Regions from separate parts of the Paenibacillus sp. cl6col genome, predicted to be linked through region 2. Evidence: predicted binding sites of a transcription regulator. Region 2 holds the regulator's gene; each other region holds the start of a gene.
What was found. Region 2 encodes Rex, which represses fermentation and respiration genes when NADH is low (regulators of the CRP and FNR family bind a similar motif). Its sites were predicted from a motif close to TTGTGAAATATTTCACAA; they were not measured.

Region 1: the regulator Rex is predicted to act here: its motif matches at 3,583-3,600, upstream of BLS15_RS00190 (cytochrome ubiquinol oxidase subunit I).
Region 3: the regulator Rex is predicted to act here: its motif matches at 2,680-2,697, upstream of BLS15_RS25535 (formate/nitrite transporter family protein).

The regions. Positions count from the first base shown of each region.
Region 1 covers NZ_FNAZ01000001.1:51,956-58,904, reverse strand. Annotated here, with positions in the region: gene BLS15_RS00205 (lipoate--protein ligase family protein) at 1-815, shown strand, start outside; partial or broken gene BLS15_RS00200 (aldo/keto reductase) at 822-1,010, opposite strand; gene cydB (cytochrome d ubiquinol oxidase subunit II) at 1,107-2,123, opposite strand; gene BLS15_RS00190 (cytochrome ubiquinol oxidase subunit I) at 2,107-3,516, opposite strand; gene BLS15_RS00185 (MocR-like pyridoxine biosynthesis transcription factor PdxR) at 3,962-5,410, shown strand; gene BLS15_RS00180 (discoidin domain-containing protein) at 5,601-6,949, shown strand, end outside.
Region 2 covers NZ_FNAZ01000002.1:339,302-346,250, reverse strand. Annotated here, with positions in the region: gene BLS15_RS05760 (quinolinate synthase) at 1-217, opposite strand, end outside; gene BLS15_RS05755 (hypothetical protein) at 463-981, opposite strand; gene BLS15_RS05750 (amidohydrolase) at 997-2,307, opposite strand; gene BLS15_RS05745 (redox-sensing transcriptional repressor Rex) at 2,304-2,951, opposite strand; gene dinG (ATP-dependent DNA helicase DinG) at 2,967-5,837, opposite strand; gene BLS15_RS05735 (tetratricopeptide repeat protein) at 5,983-6,639, opposite strand; gene panD (aspartate 1-decarboxylase) at 6,843-6,949, opposite strand, start outside.
Region 3 covers NZ_FNAZ01000013.1:75,574-82,522, reverse strand. Annotated here, with positions in the region: gene BLS15_RS25540 (beta-N-acetylhexosaminidase) at 1-1,378, opposite strand, end outside; gene BLS15_RS25535 (formate/nitrite transporter family protein) at 1,640-2,527, opposite strand; gene BLS15_RS25530 (NAD(P)/FAD-dependent oxidoreductase) at 2,827-4,263, opposite strand; purine riboswitch at 4,364-4,462, opposite strand; gene BLS15_RS25525 (LytTR family transcriptional regulator DNA-binding domain-containing protein) at 4,787-6,052, shown strand; gene BLS15_RS25520 (ABC transporter ATP-binding protein) at 6,315-6,949, shown strand, end outside.

The sequences.
Region 1 (6,949 bases), on a different contig from region 2:
TGCTGGATCGCACGCAGCATCTGGAGGAGTCTGATATTCTGTATCCTTTTGCATTGGACGAGCTGCTGTGCAGACATACTGGCAAGGGAGGGCCCGCTGTATGTCACCTGTGGCGTCATCCGCGGGGCTTCGTGATGGGACTGCGTGACAGCAGATTGCCGCATGCGGCAGAGGCGCAGCAATGGCTAGAGTCGCTTGGCTACTCGACGGCTGTCCGCAGCACGGGCGGGGCGGCCGTACCACTTGATTTGGGCGTTGTGAACATTTCCCTGATCTTGCCGAAGGAAGGGATGGGCGACAAATGCTTCCGATCGGACTATGAGCGCATGTATCAGTTGATCAAGCTTGCACTGCAGAACACGGGCTACACGATCGACAAGGGTGAAATCGATGGCGCATACTGCCCTGGCGATTTTGATCTCAGCATTGGCGGCATCAAGTTTTGCGGCATTGCACAGCGGCGTCAAGCTCATGCCTTTGTCGTGCAGGCATTCGTCATCTGCGGGGGTTCGGGCAAGGAGAGCGCCGAGCTCGTCCGCTCCTTCTATGAGCGTGCTGCGTTGGGTGAGGTGCAACCGGATCATCCTGTTGTGACCGAAGATAAGACAGGCAGTCTGGAAGAACTGGCTTCGCTCGGCAGCACTGTTGGCGGCGGGGCGGCTCACGTATTTATTGAATCTGTCAAGCAAGTGATCCGAGAACGCCAGTCCGAGCGTTGTCTCGAACAAGCGTCCTCAGGATTGTGGCTCCCAGAGCCAGAGCAAGTGCACGAGGTTATCCATACATTGCGTGAACGTTATGGAATCAAAGCGTGAGAGTCTAAGCACTGCTTCTGCCCGTGTATCTGAGTACACATCTGCGGTGTCGAATGTAGTGATCCCAGCTTCCAGCGCAGCATGTACACAAGCCTGGGCTGCATGAACGTCCACTTGGGCGCCGTGAGTTATCCAATTCCCAAAAGCAATCTCGCTCACAGATAATCCGCTTGTACCAAGCTTTCGCGAGTTCACTCTAACCCTTCCTTTTTCAGGTAACGGTTCGAGCATAGCAAGCTTATAGTAATTGGTGAAATACTCATTATTTTGCGTATTGATTCGAGAATCCTATTAATACTCCAGATGCTCCTTATCATCGATCCGCTTGCGGAAGACGTAGTAGCTCCAAATTTGATATCCGAGCACGAACGGCAGAATCGTCAGCGAGATATATGTCATCACCTTCAGCGAGTAAGCGCCGGAAGCCGCATTCATAATCGTCAGATTGAACTCAGGGCTGATCGAGCTGACCATCACTCGTGGGAACAAGCCGATGAACATGCTCACGGCCGATAGAATGATAACGGCCCCTGTCATGGCGAACGCCAGTCCATCCCGCTCACGCTTAATGAATGACATGGCCAAGAGCAATACGCCCCCAGCTAACAGCGGCAGGATAAGCCAACCTCTGCCATGAACCGTATAAATATCAGTGCTGACATATGTCATCATGGCGAACAGCAGCAGGACGATGACAACTGCCGGGCTGACATCGCGAGCTGCCTTCCGTGCCCGCTCCCGCAGGTTGCCGGTGGTTCGCAGCGTAATGAAGACGAGTCCGTGCAGAATGCATATCATGACTACGGCCACACCGCCAGCGAGGGAATATCCGTTCAGCAGGTCAAACACACTCCCGACCATTTCTTTGTTCCCGTCAATCGGCACACCGCGAATGATATTGGCGAATACGACACCGAATAGGAAAGGAGGCAGCAGACTACCAATGAAAATCGCGGCATCCCACGCTTTCCTCCAAGCGCCATAATCCATCTTGCCCCTGAACTCGAACGCGACACCGCGCGCGATAAGCGCCAGCAGCAGCACGACGAACGGGATATAGAAACCGCTGAACATCGTCGCATACCATTCCGGAAAGGCAGCGAACATAGCCCCCCCGGCCGTAATTAACCATACCTCGTTCGCATCCCAATAAGGACCGATTGTGTTGATAATGATGCGGCGCTCATGATCCGTCTTCCCGAGGAACCTGGCGACCATGCCTACGCCGAAGTCAAATCCTTCAAGGAAGAAGAAGCCGACGAACAGCACGGCGACGAGCATGAACCATAACTCATTTAGCGATAGCATGCCTTACCTCCTTATCAAATGGATCGTAATTCTTCATATCTTCTTCCCCCGGTTCTTCCATCTGCTCATCTTTACGTATCACCTTGACGAAGAGAACAGCGTCGATAATGGCGAGTACCGCATAAATGGTCGTGAACGCAATGAGCGAGAAGAGAAGTTCTTCCGCCGTAACTGTCGGCGATATGGCGTCCTCTGTACGCATAACTCCGAACACAACCCACGGCTGACGACCCATCTCGGCCATAAGCCATCCCGCCGAATTGGCGAGGAACGGAAAGGCGATCATGCCAACCATCAGCTTCAAGAACCATGGGCGCTGCTCCAGCTTCTTCTTGCGGGATAATATCAGGCCGTAAATGCCGACAAGGCACATGAGCCCTCCTGCGGCAACCATCATGCGGAAGCTCCAGAACGTCATCTTGACCGATGGAATATAATTGCCGGGCCCGTACTTCTGTTCATAGCGTGCTTGAATCTGATTCATCCCTTCTACACTGCCGCTAAGCTTGTTGTACGATAGCAGACTGAGCATATATGGAACTTGGATTTTGAAAGAGTTCTCTTTCTTTTCCGTATCGATTGTGGCAAATAACGTGAACGGTGCCGGATCCTCACTCGTATCCCAGAGCGCCTCGGCCGCTGCCATCTTCATCGGCTGAGAAGTGAGCAGATGCTGCGCCTGTGCATGCCCAATGTAGGCAACGATGACGGACGAAATCAAGGCAACGGTAATCGAGACGCGGAACGAACGGCGGAACATGTCCGGATTGTGTCCACGCAGCAGTTTCCAAGCGCTGACGCCTGACATGAAGAAGGCGCCGGTTGCGAATGCGGCGAACAGCGTATGCGGAAATTGCAGCCACAATTGCGGATTCGTAATAAGTGCGAAGAAGTCGCTCATCTCTGCCCGTCCATTGTTGAATTCATATCCGACAGGCGCATGCATGAACGAGTTGGCGGTCAAGATCCAGAACGCGGACAACACGGTACCGATCGAGACGATCCAGATGCAAGCGAGATGAACGCGCTTCGATAAGCGCTCCCAGCCGAACACCCATAAGCCGATGAAGGTGGATTCCATAAAGAAGGCGAGCAGACCTTCGATGGCAAGCGATGGCCCGAACACATCACCGACGAAGCGGGAATAATTCGACCAGTTCATCCCGAACTGAAACTCCTGCAAAATGCCGGTGACGACGCCAACTGCGAAGTTAATCAGAAATAATTTGCTCCAGAACAAGGCAGCTTGCTTATAAATCTCCTTGCCCTTGACGACATAGAGCGTCTCTAATACGGCGATTAAAAACGCCAGTCCAATCGTCATGGGGACGAAGATGTAGTGGAATAAAGTTGTTGATGCGAATTGGATTCGCGCGAGAATGACCTGATCCATAGAGGCCTCCTTGTGATGAAAATGTGATCGTTGTGCAACAAGAAAAAGGTCTGTGAGATTCGAATAATGTGAATGTCTTCACGTTATGTGGTGCTGTTAGTGTGACACTCGTTAAGATTCAGTCGTTAAGAAAAGCGTTAGGTTATGAGCTTGACGAGGCTGTACGTACATCGCAGCACACATCATTGCACACATCGTACATACTCTTGTCATATGGCACTGGCAGCCAGTCAAGTGAAGTTCTCACGTTCAGCATTATCTTAGAGCAGACTGGAGGGGATGTCGCCATCCATTTCAACAGGGCGGGGTCATCCATGTTCAAGAGACTGACACAGAGTTGACAACGTTTCGATGAAAAGGGTCAGTACGGGATCACGAAGAGCAATGATATACTTATTTATATGTGATAAAAATCACAGACCAAGAAAGCAAGAGGTGTATTTCCATGTGGCAACCGGATCGTTCCAGCAATCAACCACTATATCAGCAGATTGCCGCATATATCGAGCGCAGCATTTATAACGGTGAATTTTCTCCGGGAAGCGTCCTTCCATCGGAACGCAAATTTGCCGAGCAAATACATGTAAATCGAAGCACTATCGTTCAAGCCTATGAAGAGCTGCGTGCTGCAGGCATTATTGAAAGCATGGTCGGTAGTGGTACTCGAGTAAGCAAGTCGAAGTGGGGGGCAGACTCTCAACAAACGCCAGATTGGCATCAATATTTAGATAGCTGCAAGCTAGTCCAGCCTGATCCGGTATACGCCGAATTGATTCGTTCCGCACTGGATTCGGACAGCAACTGTATAGACTTTGCCAGCGGAGAACTGTCACCCGATTTGTCGCCAAATGAAGAGATGAGGATGCTTCTGAGCGAGCATCTGCTGCATGAGGACATGAGCTATGACGATCCTCAGGGCTATGTGCCGCTGCGGGAGGTTCTGTCCACTTCTTTACATCAATATCGCGGCATTCGAACGACAGCATCATCGATTCTCGTTACATCAGGGTCTCATCAATCGCTCTATTTAATAACTCGCCGATTGCTTCAGCCTGGGGATGCGATCGCGATCGAGGATCCTTCCTACTATTATTCTCTGCCTATGTTTCACTCGGCGGGCTTGCGCTTGTTTCGGCTGCCTGTAGACGAGAAGGGGGTATGTCCGGAAGGGATATTGTCCTTGTATCGGGAGCACAACATACGGATGATATTCGTGAATCCGAATTACCATAATCCAACGGGCCGTGTGCTTGACCCCTCTAGACGGGAACAATTGCTTGAGATTTGCGGCAACCTAGGCATTCCCATTGTAGAGGATGATCCGTTCAGCTTGACGTCCTTCACAGGCAATCCGCCGCCGACACTGAAATCGATTGATACAAACAATACCGTCATTTATATTGGCTCATTATCCAAAGTTGTAGCGTCAGGCCTGCGGATCGGATGGATGGTTGCCCCGCAGTCTGTTATCACGCGGCTTGCTGCTGAACGACAGCAAATCGACTTCGGAATGAGTGTGCTGCCACAGCGGATCGCCGCACGTTTGCTGTCGGAAACTTATTTTGACCGCCATTTGGTACGGCTGCGGCAGGAACTCCTCAAGAAACGGAACTTGCTTATCGATGCGCTGCAGCGCGAACTTCCAGGGGAGGTGGCATATTCCCTTCCACAAGGAGGTCTGCACTTATGGTGCAAAGTAAAAACATCGATTCCTGATGCAAAATTGCTAGAGGAAAGCATAAAGCGAGGGGTTCTCTATAATCCTGGTACGGTCTACGGTTCAGAACCTGGGTATGTCCGGTTTACGTATGCAAGGCCGCATGAGGATGAAATTGGGTTAGGAATAGCGCGATTTGCTCAAGCGATTCATGCATCACAGCAGCGAGCAAAATGATTCATACCGGAGTAGAAATTCAAAAAAAGAAATGCAATTGGAAAGTTCCTCCTTTCTAGTTGCATTTTTTTGTAATATGATAGAGAGGAAAGAAAAAGAAAGCGTTTGCGAAATTGAGCGCAGATGAGATTGGAGGGAGGAAGAAGGAGGGACTATGCTATCCGATAACTAGATGAGATGGAGGGAAATAATGAAGAGATCTATGTATTTGAAAGCGGTTTCGATGCTGCTCAGTTTGATGGTTGTTATGACCTCGACGCTTACAGTAGTACAGCCTAAGGCGTACGCTCAACCAAACGGGCAGGAGAATGTAAAGGTGGAGCATCAAGATGAAGGCTCAGTCCTATCTAAACCAGATAAGGGTGATGGGACTCCGCCGAGCGTTACAGATGTCGTGTATGACAAGGACGGCAATATCCTTCCGAATCCGATTGGAGACTCCAATGAGGAAGCTGCTCGTCTCCTCGCGGCTGCTACATTTAGCGGAACGAATCTAGCTCTGCATAAGCCAGCCTTTTCCTCCGGTAATGAAGTAGATTATTTGGGGCCTGAGCTGGCTGTAGACGGAAAAGGGAATACAAGATGGTCTTCGGCGAAGGAAGATGATCAATGGTTCTATGTAGATCTCGGAGAGAAAAAAGCATTCGATCGTGTCGTAATCCGTTGGCAAACGCCGGCCGATACATACAAGATCCTCGTATCGGATGACGCTCAGAATTGGACGAATGTGAAGGACAACGATGGTTCCATCCAATGTAAGGGCGGTGTGGAGACGGTTGATTTCCCTTCCCTCGAAGCTCGTTATGTGAAGTTCCAAGGTGTGAAGCGTGCTCCTGTCGATGGAGTACTGTATGGCTATTCCTTTTTTGAATTTGAGGTGTATCAATTGAATGACTTGCAATCTGTCATTGACAAGGTGACGGCAGCGCTCACGGTGCAAGCCGGACAGACGAAGCTCGATTGGTCCACTGCAGGAGTGCCGGAAGGCTACAGCGTCAGTGTATTTGGTAGCGACAGGGTTCCTGTCATCGACCGTGAAGGCAACATCCGTACACCACTAGTAGACGCCAAGGTGAATCTGATGATTCAGGTGGAGGATCAGAATAATCCAGACCGGAAGCTGCTGTCAGGAAGTATCCCCGTAATCGTTCCAGGCTTGCATAAGCAGACATCGGATCGCAATTCCGAGCCGGAAGTAATCCCTTCTCTGTGCGAATGGTACGGGGATTCGGGCAATTTCCAGTTAAAGAAATCTTCGCGAATTGTAGTCAATCCAAAGGATGAGTCTTTGCTCCGTAAGGCGGCAGAGCTGACTAGCGCAGATGTATTGGATCTGACGGGATACCAGCTTGCGGTAGTCTCTGGGACGCCGAAATCTGGGGATTTGTATCTGTCGATTGATCCTTCTTTATCATGGCTTGGCGATGAAGGAAACGTATTCAAGGTAGGGGAGTATGTATCCATTACCTCTTCTTCAGCTAAGGGAGCTTTCTTCGGAACGAGAACAGCGCTCCAAATCATTAAGCAGAATAAGGACTT
Region 2 (6,949 bases):
TGCTAATATTGGTGCCATCCTTGCTCTTCAGCTTCACTTGCAGCGCATCAGGATACCATTGAACATCATACTGCGTAATTTCAGCATGCTGCTTCAATACTCGTTCCACAGGCTGCTTCACGAAATTACGTTCATACAGTGTCCAACCTCCAAATAGTGCAACAGCTGTCGTGACCATAATGAGCAAAGTAGGCATGATTCGAATCTTTTTCGCCATGCTGAAACCTCCTGTTGCAAATATATATATCAATACCCCTAGTAATCTCTTTCTGATATATCAAGAGTATATCACATATGTTACTTCAACTATGGATGTAATGTGTACCATGATTGCCATCGAAATGGAGCTGCTACAATACAAAAAGCGCTGCTGCTTCGCATAGCGTACAATATGTACGTCATATGCAAAGCAGCAGCGCTGCAAAATCGCCTATTACTCGTTATTGGCTAACATTGAATACGTTATTTATTAGGCAGCGTATAGACATCCCCTATTGAGGAACCATTCGCAAATGAATAGAAATGATAGAAGTAATGAACAACCCCTTGTTCATCCTTGCGTTTGACCAATGCCTGCCATACATATTGATCATCCTTAAATGCTGGCGTAATGCGGATTACATCCGCATCCGGATATTGGGCTTCTATCTGGGCTTGAATCGTCTCTTTAGAGGTTGATTCCGCCATAGGAGTTACCTTATCAGGGAGTACCCACACGGTCTGCTCCTTACCATGTTCGTCAGTTCCCCGCACCATGTATACGACTTGATCCCATACACCCTTCTCCACTTCTGTCACATTTACGAGCTTCACTGCTTCATTCGCCCGCTTTATTATTTCCGCTTCCTTGACCCGTTCGTCCTTATTGATGTATTGCACATACTGATAAGTGGCGAAGAACAATCCGACTAGAAATAAGAGAACGAGTACCGGAATCAACCACTTCCAATGCGACCTCCGGCGTACGCGTCTTCTCTGCATGAATTCTCCTCCTGCCTATCTTGCCAGCAAGCCATCAAAGCATTGCTGCGCCTCGCGAAGGATTCGTTCTTCATCCATCGTCAAACATTCCCCATTCTTCACAACCTGCTTGCCGTCAACCCATACATGCTTGACATCTTTCGCAGACGCTGAATATACCATGTGGGATACCAAGTCGGTATGTGGCAGGAAATGAGGCTGATCAATATCTACCGCAACGAAGTCAGCCTTCATGCCTACTTCAAGCGCTCCAATATCGTCAAGACGAATGGTCTGCGCGCCATAGATCGTACCCATGCGCAGCGCCTCTGCAGCAGGAACCGCAGTTGGATCGCCGGACACCCCTTTATGAATCAAGGCCGTAAGGCGAATTTCTTCGAACATATCCAGATTGTTGTTGCTTGCTGCACCATCCGTACCCAAGGATACAACAACACCCGCACGCAGCATCTCAGGAACACGAGCGACACCGCTCGCCAGCTTAAGGTTGCTTCCTGGATTGTGGGACACCGCAACTTGATACTTCGCAAGCGTCTCAATCTCTTCGTCCGTCAAATGAACAGCATGCGCAACGAAGGAAGGACGGGAGAAGAATCCGAGCTTCTCCAAATGCGCAACCGGACGCAGTCCATAATCCTTCACATTCTGTTCAACTTCTGCCTTTGTCTCTGACATATGCGTGTGCAATGGCAAATCCAGATCATGAGCAGCCTGTACGAAGCTCTCAATAAAGGCTGGAGGACAAGTATACGGAGCATGCGGCGCCATAATCGTACGAATGCGGCCATCTGCCTTCCCATTCCAATCCTTCGCGAATTGAATCGCCTCATTCAGCTTCTCGCGCTGTACATCCTCTGGGCATAAGCCAATCGCACCGCGCATAAGCGATGCACGGATACCGGATTGCTCACATACCTTCGCTACTTCGTCCATGTAGTCATACATATCTACGAAGGTTGTTGTACCGCCCTTCAGCATTTCGATCACAGACAGAGCTGTTCCCCAATAGACATCATTGGCCGTGAACTTGCCTTCCATTGGCCACATTTTCTCCTGCAGCCATGTCTGAAGCGCCAAGTCATCCCCATACCCACGAAGCAGAGACATTGCAGCATGCCCGTGTGTATTAACAAGGCCTGGAATGAAAAATAGACCTTTGCCATCGATGATTTCAGCATCAGCTGCTGCATATTGCTCAGGCAGCTCCGATCCAATATGAACGATGCGATCATTCTCAACAACCATGAACCCATGGAATGAGGACTGCTTCGCAGTTGGAGACAAATCGGCGAACATGCCATTTTTAATAATGATTCGGTGTGTCATTCGGCGGGTACTTCCTTTCCATTATCAGATAAATAATAGGCCAAACTGAACAAATCCGTTGTAAAATCGGCAGTATGCACACGGATATTCGAAGGAACCCTCAAAATGACAGGCGCAAAGTTCAAGATCGCTTCTACTCCCGCCTCTACAAATTGATCAGCTACATACTGAGCTTCTGTAGCAGGAACCGTGATAATCCCGATACGGATTTGCTTCTCGCGTACCGTCGTAATTAGGTCAGACATCGGCTGAACTTTCAGGTTATTTATCTCGGTATTGATTTTGGATTCCTGTGCATCGAACACTGCAACGATCTTCATATTATCTTTCAAGTATACGGTGTAGTTACAGAGTGCGTGACCTAATTTACCTGCACCGACCAATCCAACATGGATAACTTGATCCAGTTTCAAAATATGTCTGATTTGTTGAATCAAATACGATACATCATACCCAATGCCCTTGCGGCCGAAGTCGCCGAAATACGCTAGATCCTTCCGAATTTGCGCAGGATTCAAGTTCAGCTTCTGTCCCAAATCTTGAGAAGAAACTGTGAGCACTTCTCGCTGCTTCAATTCCAATAGATGGCGTAAATACACGGGTAATCGCCGAACGACAGCTTCTGATATCTTTAGTGCTTTCATTCTAACAAGCCCCTCTCATCGCTCTCCAATGCCTCTTTGATTATGGTCTAGCCACGTATCAATACGTGGTACAAGTTGTTCTGTTGCCATATGCTCCATTTTTGGGCCAGGCAGCGAGTAAAGAAAATGTTTGCCGTAGCTTGTCTCTATTACACGAGTGTCATAAATGATGACAATTCCCTTATCCTGCGTCGTACGCACAAGGCGGCCGAATCCTTGCTTGAAGCGAATTACAGCCTGTGGGACGGAATATTTGCGGAATGGATTCTGATTCATCCGCTTCAGCCGATCGCACTTCGCTTCCACGAGTGGATGATTCGGTGGCTGGAATGGCAGCCGTACAATCGCAAGACATGTCAACGCATCTCCTGGAATATCAACGCCTTCCCAGAAGCTGCTCGTTCCTAGCAGGACTGAATTCGGCTGATCTCGGAATCGGCGTGTCAGCTTGCTTCGGTTGCCGCTGTCAATCCCTTGTCCCAGCACTTGAATGCCATGCAGGCTAAGCGCCTCCTTCAGCGGTTCATACACATCCCGCAGCATGCGGTATGACGTGAATAAGACAAGCATACGTCCTTCTGTTACCTTGGCTACATCAGCCAAGGACTGCATCAGCGTCGAGTTAAACTTGGCATCTGATGCTCCCTTCACACTAGGGAAGTCACGCGGGATGACAACAAGTGCTTGTTCCCGGTAGTTGAACGGCGACGGAAGTATGACCGTATTTAGACGGCCATCCCGCTGCGCATCCTTCAAGCCAAGCTGTTCAGCTACGAATTGGAATGATTTATCAACGGACAATGTAGCCGAAGTTAAGATTACGCTCTTCTTCGGCTCGAAGAAGTATCGCTTCAGCGCTTCGCTTACATCGACAGGGACCGCATACATTTGCATTGATTTATGCTTGTATTGGAGATTGCCTTCCATCCAGTAGACGGTATCCGCATCCTTGCCTTGCATAAATTCACGGAATTCATCGCGAAGCTGCCCTATGTCCTTGAATAAACCTGTCACATCAGCCGTGACGCCCTGCACTTCATCATCATCATAATCCTTCCATTCATTGACGAGCTTCTCCCCCGAACGAACAATATCACTTAAACGCGTGTGAATATCGCCTTCGAGCTCCGATACGGAGCTCCATCCATCAGGACGATTGCCAGATGGCAGCCGGAGAACAGCTTGCCCGCCTTCCGCCTGCCCCGCTTCATTCATGGAAGGAAGCATTTGATAGAGTAGCTCATGCAGCCGATCCCATTGATCCTTAACATCGACAAGCTGTGTTAACAGCTTCTCGATCCCTTCAGCCCATACGAGCGCTTTTTCATTGCCTGACAAGCGAAGACGCAGCTGCAGCAATACAAGCGCACCATTCTTGCTGTCTTTGAACAATTGGGTCAGCGGATGAATGAGTGAAAAATATTGCAAGTGAATGCCTAAATGTTTGCCTGCCGTTTCTTCGAAGTGATGTGCTTCGTCTACGACAAGCTGCTCGTATGCGGGGAGCAAACGATGCTCCGCAATCACGTCCGTAAACAATAGGGAATGATTCGTTATAATAATGTCCGATAAATTCGCATCATTCTTCGCCCGGTGGTAGAAGCACCGACGGAACCAAGGACATGCGCGATTCAGACAGGAATCACTATCACTGGCAACGGTATCCCAGAAGTCTGCACCCTTATGAACGAAATGCAGTTCTTCGTCATCTCCATGCTCCGTCTGACTGAGCCACACCAACATTTGGGCAGCTGTCAAACTATCATCGCGTGCATGTACATACTCTCTATTACTTATTTTATGTTCAAATTTTCTCAAACACAAATAGTGACTGCGGCCTTTTAATACGGATGCCTTAAATGGAACCGGCACAATCTTCTCCAAGAGCGGCAAATCACGCTGTCTCAGTTGTTCTTGCAGATTGATTGTGTGTGTGCTAACAATCACTTTGCTCTCTTGAGAAACACTCTGATATATGGATGGCAGTAAGTACCCAAGCGACTTGCCGGTACCAGTACCTGCTTCGATTAGCAGGTGATGCTCTTGTTCGAAGCACTCCATCACTTCATTGAACATCTGCTCCTGCGATTCGCGCGGCTCATAATTATCCAAACGGCTTGCCAGATTCGTCTTAACCTGATCTAGGAACTGAGCGAAGGTCACTCCCTTAAGTGGGTTCTCTGCTGAAGAATCACGCGGCGCCTCCGTCTCTGTCCAATCCGTTTGCTTCAACGTCAATTGGCGGAACGGATAATACCCTTCTTCTTCTGTCCAATCAGACACCTCACGCTCCTGAAGCTTCTCTGCAAGCAGCCATTTCAAATCCCGCTCCTCTTGATCGCCAAACACATCAACGACGCGCTGTAGCGTCAATAACGGAAGCTGGTCAATCGCTTCTAAGCAGCGAATAAATATATCTGCTGTCGCCCTCGCATCACTGTCTGCTTGGTGCGGGCGATCATGAACAATCCCCATCTCATGTGACACAGAACCAAGCTGGAAGGAAGGCAGCGATGGAAAGAGGATGCGAAGCAGTTCAATTGTATCTAATATACGACCTGTGAACGGCAAATATCCTGTCTGTTCCAGCGCCCTGCATAGGAATTGATAATCGAAGGCCACATTATGGCCGACCAGTACGACATCCCCTAGCAAAGGGACAAGCCCCGTCATGGCATCATCAATATCCGGAGCATCCTTCACATCTTCCCCGGTAATGCCAGTGAGCTGCGATATAAATTCCGGTATGGGAACAGTTGGCCGCACAAGCGTATGATATTCGCGTTCTATCTTCAAATCATGGCCAAGAATAACCAAACCAATTTGAATTATTTCATCGTTCGGCTGACTGCCGGTCGTCTCAAAATCCAAAACAGCAAATCTCATCTCAATAGCTTTCCTCTCACAATTTCTGTTCTTAGCATAACAGATGTTCAGGCGTTTGGAAATGACTAGAGGGAAACATCTGTGCGTATTTTTTCCACACAGTCGTTCCCCTCCGATGTCATGAATCATTGATATTACATGCATGTTATTGGATATGCATCATGTGCTCGCCGCCGAGTTCAAAATGACCGCTTTTGGACTGGCATACCTTCAAATTCATAATCGGTTCCGGCAGAGCCGGATCCCATTCATGCGCCTTCAGGAAGCATGCTTCTGCCTGTGCAAACTGATGCTGCTTCGCATGAATGCAGCCAAGCGCATTGCAGGCAATGGCCTTCATGCTGTTGTTGTCAGTCAAAGGTATGATAAGTTGAAAATGATGTCCTGCTTCCTGACAATTCCCTAAATGCAAGTGCGACATCGCCAAATACGCGCGCACCTCGATATTCTCTGGCTGAATCTTAGCCGCCTGTTCCAAAAACATAACTGCTTCCTTATACATCATGAGCAAATAATACCCCTGACCCCGCTGATAGGGATCCCCATAGTCCGGAATAGCTATTTTGCTCTCCTTCACTGGGCATGGCTGTACGGGTACTGAGCTTCCCTTGCCTGCTTTGGGCCTTAACAATGACAGACGCTCTTCGAAGCGCAGCCATTCCTCCACAATATGGTCACTCATGGAGCGAAGCAGCGACACTTGATGATCGAGTTCCTGTTTTTGCTTTCCCTTCGCATGCGGGTATTGAGCAATCACTTCATCCAACAGTTCATTCATGGTCTCGAATACATGTTGCAGCACGATTCCATCCCACCTTCACAAGTGTTGCGTATCGTTGTCTTATCGGCTCACGTTCATTGTGTGTCTCACAGCTAAGTTTCATTCGGTGCTCCAACGATTCCCGTGCGCTGGCTTCCGTTGTCAGCGAAGCAGAGCAGCAATACGTCCTGCATGGTAGCGCAAGCAAGCAATTCGGCCATAATCATGCCCCTAATTGAAATGCATTAACGAATGGTTGAATGCTCTTCTGTTAGATTCATTACTTCAACAGGCTTGTTATCTCCATCAACAAAAACAATATTCGGCTTGTATTGACGTGCCTCTTCATTCG
Region 3 (6,949 bases), on a different contig from region 2:
ACAACCCGATCAATGTGTCTTGGAACAACAGGAACTTCGAACCGTTCGAACCGTGCATGTTGTTCTTCGTTACACCCGGTGTCTCATCCAAGTAAGTGAGCTGCCAGTAATCATCGAAGCTCTGTCCGGTGCACAGCTGGAAGCGTTCCTTCATCTTCGCTTCATCGACTTCCCCTTCGGTATAGCCGTGCTCAGCGAACAATTGCAAGCCTGGCAGAATTGTCATATGATTCGTCTCCTGCCCGTTGTCGCCCCATGCTGTCGCGAACACTTCCTTAATGCCCTTCGACTTGCAGGCAAGCAGCGCTGGATTCGTATTCTGCCACGTCTTCCCGTAGTTCGGACTCATCGCGCCCCATACCCAGACGCCTCCAGCGAATACCGGATCAGAGCCCAGTTGGCGATGCTTCTCGATAAATTCCTCGTAGAAGCCTTGATCATCATGGTAGTAATCCCAGTAGACGAATTGTACGCCCTTCGGAATTTGATCAACAACTTCATTCGAGAAGTTAATGTCGAGATCATAGTAGTGGCCGCCGTTTTTCATAAGCAGGTGGAAGTACATATCACTCCACATCATCGGCGTAAGGCCATGTTTGCTCGTAATCTCTAATACGCGCGCCAAATGCTCGTTCATAATATCGAATCGCTCTCGGAAGCCATGCTTGTGCATATATTTGCCTAGACCAAGCCCGAACGCCTCATCCATCCCGATGTGAATGCGCTTGGAACGCAGCGGCTTCGTTGACGCTACAATCATATCCTCAATGAATCGATAGGTCTCCTCTTCTCCTACAAGAAGGACGTCCTCTGTATCCTTCATCTCATTCGCATAGTCCCACTTCAGCGCCTGCGCCAAGTGACCAAGTGTCTGAATGCATGCCACTACCTCAATTCCGAACAACGCGGCATACTGGTCAATCTCATAGAGTTCCTCCGCGGTATAGCGTCCGCGCATGTAGCCGAAATACGGACGACCTGGAACCTCATACGTATCTTCGGTATATATCATTGCGCCGTTCAAGCCCATTAACGCCATTGAGCGCAGCGTCTGCTTCATCATATGTACATTCGGAACTGCGTTCCGAGATGCATCAATCATCGTTCCGTTATACGTGAATTGCGGATGCTCTATAATATCGAATGGCTGCCCCTTGCGCAGCTGCTCAACGAACAAGCCCAGTGCACGGAAGAAATGAATATCCGACTCATAGCGGATCAAGCCTTCTGCACCATCCCATGCGGCACGAAGCGACCCCTCTCCCTGCTCTACGCGAACTGTAGTGCCTTCTGTCCCCACTTCCACCTTCAATAATGACTTCAATTCGAGAATCCCTGGTAATACATGTTCGATACTGCCCGTAAAATGCAACTTCACAGCCAGATCCCTCCCCACGAGTTAGTTGGATACGCTTACAGATACAGCGAGGTATCGGTATCTTTTTATAGAATGCGAAATGCGGAAATAAATTTGTCACCCGTAGTTTACCACATCTATCCCCTGCGTAAGTGACAAGCCCGTGAATTCCTATGAAAAAAACGTCATATCGATGACGCAAAAAAGGCCTAGCCTCGATGGACTAGACCTTACCTATCTTCTTTTTCAACATCACTTGGCATGCTCTAATCCCAATACCCTCTAATGGACAGGTGCACTTGCACTTCCTGACGATGCCACCTTGCTTGCATTGCCCACTTCTTGCACATTCGTTGATGTGTTTGAGACACCTGCCGCAGCTGCCTGCTTCTGCTCTTGCTGCGAACGCAAATATACCATATAGTAAGCCCCTGCAACGAACACGACGCCTCCAACCAAATTGCCCAGCCATACCGGCACGAAGTTCGTCAAATATTGTCCCCAGCTAAAATGACCCTCAAAGATCGCAGCCGGAATTACGAACATATTCGCTACAACGTGCTGGAAGCCAATCGCAACGAACGCCATCGTTGGGAACCATATCCCCATGATTTTCCCACTGAAGCTCTTTGCTCCATAGGCAAGCCATACCGCTAGTGCAACTAACCAGTTGCAGCCAATCCCACTTACAAAGGCTTGAATGAAACTATCGTCCAGCTTATGCGCAGCCACATCTACCGTTTTCTGCAAATAAACGCCGGAACCAGTCAAACCAACCACGTGACCGAAGAAGTATGCCACGAACAGCGCACCTAAGAAGTTGGCAATCGTAATGACGACAAGATTGCGAATGACCTCTACCGTAGATATGCGTCCCTTCATCCGAGCAAGTGGTACAGCCATCATATTCCCTGTCAACAGCTCACCCCCTGCTAACAAGACCAGAATAAGACCAACCGGGAACAGCGACGCTCCAATTAGGCTATTGATGCTCCCCCATTCCGCAGGTGCTCCAGCTGTTACACGTATATATAAGAGATAACCAAGCGCAATAAATGCGCCGGCAAGGAATCCTAGAATCATCATGGCGGACAATGGGTTCTTCGCCTTAATCGTTCCGGTATCTACTGTCGCTTCCGCAATTTGCTGCGGCTTCAAATAACCTGACATCGACATGACCTCCTGCTTATGCTTATTTGGATGCAAGCCCCATCATTTCCAAGGCCACACCCCATCCGCACCTACTCAGATACGAATAATTCCAGTTGGAATGTCAGCTGAACAGGTTGCAAATTCATTGTAACGGAGCCCCAATTCCGATGTTGTGCATTTTATCACAAAGTATCTTTCAAATATTGTCCATTTTGCGTATAACCCCGTACATGACCGCTCTACGCAAAAAAGCCAGTAAGTCTCACGATCGACTCACTGGCCATAAGCTGTATATGTTGTTGACCTGCAATGTGAAATTATGCCCCGCGCTTTGCAACAATGCTCCGTGCAATGTGTACACCTGCAGCACCCGCTTGTGCGAGCCCACGCGTAATGCCCGCGCCATCTCCACCGCAGTACAAGCCATCAATTTCGGATTCCAATGTCGTATCCAGCTTCGGACGAGCGGAGTAGAATTTCGCCTCAACCCCATAGAATAACGTGTGCTCAGAAGCGATGCCTGGTGTTACGCGATCAAGCGCTTCAACCATTTCGATAAGGCTCTTCATCGTATTATACGGAAGCACAAGACCCAAATCTCCAGCAACAGCTTCTTTCAAGGTAGGCTCCAAGAAGCCCTCTTGGATGCGCTTCTCCGTGGAGCGGCGGCCGCGAATGATATCCCCGTACTTCTGAACGATAATCCCGCCTCCGGACAAATCATTTGCACGCTTGCAGATTTCACGAGCGTACTCATTTGGCTTGTCGAACGGTTCCGTGAACTTGTGCGAGACAAGCAATGCAAAGTTCGTATTCGCAGAACCAAGCTTCGGATCCTTGTAGGAGTGCCCGTTGGCACACATGATCCCACTGTGATTCTCGACCACGACATGGCCAGATGGATTGCTGCAGAAGGTACGCACTTGTGTGCCGACAGACGTGTTGAACACGAATTTCCCTTCATACAGGTGCTCGTTGATTTCGCGCATGACGATATCCGATGTCTCCACACGCACCCCAACGTCCACTTGGTTGTTGTACATTTTCAAGCGGCGCTTCTTCAATATCTCCGTCAGCCACGCAGAACCGTCACGTCCTGGTACGATGACCACTTGATCCGCTTCATGCTTCTCGCCGCTCTTCAGTTCAATCCCCTTCACAATATGGCGTCCATCCTGCTTCTCTGTAATCAGATCCGCTACTTCGGTCTTATAGGCCATATCGATACGAGTCTTCAAATATTCATAAATGGATTTCAAAATCTCCAAGTTCTGCTCAGTGCCCAGATGTCGAACTTGTGCGCGAAGCAGCTTCAAGCCAGCAGAATATCCAAGCTGCTCAATACGGCGAACCGTTTCTGTCGTTGGATCGGTAATGTCCGTCGTCGCTCCGTGCTCCAAGTTGATTGCATCTACATATTTAATCAAGTCCAGTACTTGCGAAGCTGGCAAGAAGTCTGTCAGCCAACCCCCGAACTCTGTAGTTACGTTAAATTTCCCATCACTATATGCCCCTGCTCCACCGAAGCCGTTCGTAATCGAACAAGCTGGAAGACAACCAGCAAAGTCCTTCTTCCCTGCCGCTGGAGGACACTTCTGAATCTTCTCCTCCAAAATCGGACAGTTGCGGCGATAAATATCATGTCCCTTATCTACAAGCAAAACCTTCAATTGCGGTGCCTTCAAAGATAATTCATAACAAGTGAAAATACCGGCCGGACCTGCTCCTACAACAATTACATCATATTTACTCATTGTTTCCTCCTCGATGCTCACGATGTCTCGGTCTATTTCTCTTCTATCCGATGAGCCTGCACCTATTTGGGCAAAAAAAATATCCCGTTACGTTCAGGTATGCCAAAGCATACCTACTCGTAGTCAGGAATTTACGGCTCCTGGTAGAGACCCCTAGACCTTATCTCTGGGATATACGAACAGGATAAACAAAAAAATGGCCAATCAATCCTTGCCACCCACTTCTGTGGGAGCAACCTTATTGTATCGAAATTTAGCGAACAAGTCAACATCATTCCCGCCCAATGTTCGTAAATTATTTATAAATATCATTTTTATTCACATTGGTAAATGACATTATGGTCGAAATCCGAACATTAACAACACCTCCCCTTGCTTAATGTCTTACTCTATCTCTCCCCCCAGCAAGGAAAGTACATATTAGTCAGGTTAATATCTACCCAAATCTAGGTTCTCGATATATCATTTACCTATATGATCTATCTCACAACAATGAATGGGCATACTGATTGGAGGTTCGCGTATGAACGCGCAGGAACCCCCCTACGGGGAAGGACTTATTATTGATAAGTTATATGTGACGAAGGGCAATTCCACACTGTTAGATGCGCTGAGCGTACAAATACATCCCGGGCAATGCATTGCAGTGCAAAGCAACCATATTACGGGACAGTTAATTATCGATCTGCTTATGAATCGAGCTAAGCCCTCTGCCGGCAGTGTAACCTGGCGTGGAGTGCCACTCTCCTCTGCCTCACTCGCCTCCAAGATCGGCTGGATTCGGCAGGGCGATCCCCTCTACGAGCGATTAACACCGAAGGATGCCCTTATCTTCTATATGAAGATGTATGGAGCCTACCATAAAGATCGACTTGAGCAGCTATTGAAGTTAACCGGTCTGCATGAGTGCGTGAATACACCGCTTGGCAAATGTACGTTATCTGAGCAGCGCCGATTCCACTTGGCGAGAGCCGCTGCTCATCGTCCGGAACTAATCGTCATCGAGGATCCCGAATTCCACATGGATTTGGAGAGCAGCTACCTGCTTCGGCAATGGATCAACACTATGTGCGAAGAAGGCGCTTCAATTTTCATGACCGTGCCTTCCTTAGAAAGCGCGCTTACGATGACCAATCATGTCGTTCGCTTAACACCATCGGGCTTCAAGTCCGTTATCATTGAGGATGAGGCACCTGAAACAGGGGCACTTCCGGAAGTTGAGATCATTGAAAATGACGAGCACACAACCGATGCTGTTCAGCAAGTGCTAGCAGCGGTAGCCGAAGATGGTGGACAAGAAGGCACCGGAACGACGGAGTCTCTGAATGAAGATGTTAGCAGCCTACCATCAACCAAGGACAAGAAGTCCACAATACAAGCCGCTGAGAACGAAGAGGATGAGCCTGAATCCTCTTCAGCTGGAGCTGGACAACGCTTCGTCCCTCAAATCAGCTTCGATAAGATTCCAGCGCGCATCGAAGACAAAATCGTGCTTATCGATCCACTGGAACTGAATTATATTGAAAGCCAAGACGGGGCTTCCCAGCTTCATATGCATTCGGGTTCCCTCCCCTGTACAATGACGCTGACGGAACTGGAGCGCAAGCTTAAGGCATTCGGATTTTTCCGCTGCCACCGTTCTTACTTGGTCAACCTGCAGCGTGTACGCGAGGTCATTATTTGGTCGCGCAACAGCTACAGCCTCGTCCTCGATGATGAGAATAAGAGCAAGGTACCACTCTCCAAGAATAAATATGAAGAAATGAAGGCCATTATGGGGATCGGATAATTCATCGACTGCGCCATTCATCAGGAAAGCTGTATTATCCACTCTCTCATTGGCTCCATTCCCCCCGCGAAATGCTCCATTCAACCTCTGGAGCACTCTATTCGCGGGGTTTTTGAGGTGATGATCACCCTTTCGCGATACGATAAGGATGTCGACAGGGACGGCAGCGCAGCAATGAGCCGACTCAGCCGCAAGCGAATAATAGCGGCACCGGCTTTCACATCGTACACAATATCATTTATATAAAGCGAGGGTCACTCACATGGAACCAATTATCGAAGTAAGAGCAATGACCAAGACATTCGGCAATAAGCAAGCCATCAAGCCAATTGACTTCACAATTGAACGCGGTGAAATCTTCGGATTTCTGGGACCTAGCGGCTCCGGCAAGACAACAACCGTTAAGATACTGACTGGTCAACTGCTTCCTACGTCAGGCACAGCCCGCGTATTTGGCGTAGACATCGCAAAGATGAAGGATTCGGAACGCCAGCAGCATCTATCTCGCATCGGCATATTGACGGATAACAGTACCTTGTACGATCGGCTCACCATTGAAGACAATCTTGTATTGTTCTGCAAGTTGTATAATGTGCCAACGAGCCGAGTACAGGAAGCGCTGGAACAGGTTAACTTAACGAATGAACGCAAAACGGTTGTTAAACAGTTGTCCAAAGGGATGAAGCAGCGGGTAACACTCGCACGCGCCTTGCTCCATAAGCCCGATGTTTTGTTCTTAGATGAACCGACATCTGCTCTTGATCCAACAAATACAAAACGAATTCATGAGGCGCTGCGCGAACTTAACCGCATGGGCACAACCATTTTCCTGACGACACATGACATGGAAGAAGCAGAATCGCTGTGCGATCGCATTGCATTCCTCCATAATGGATG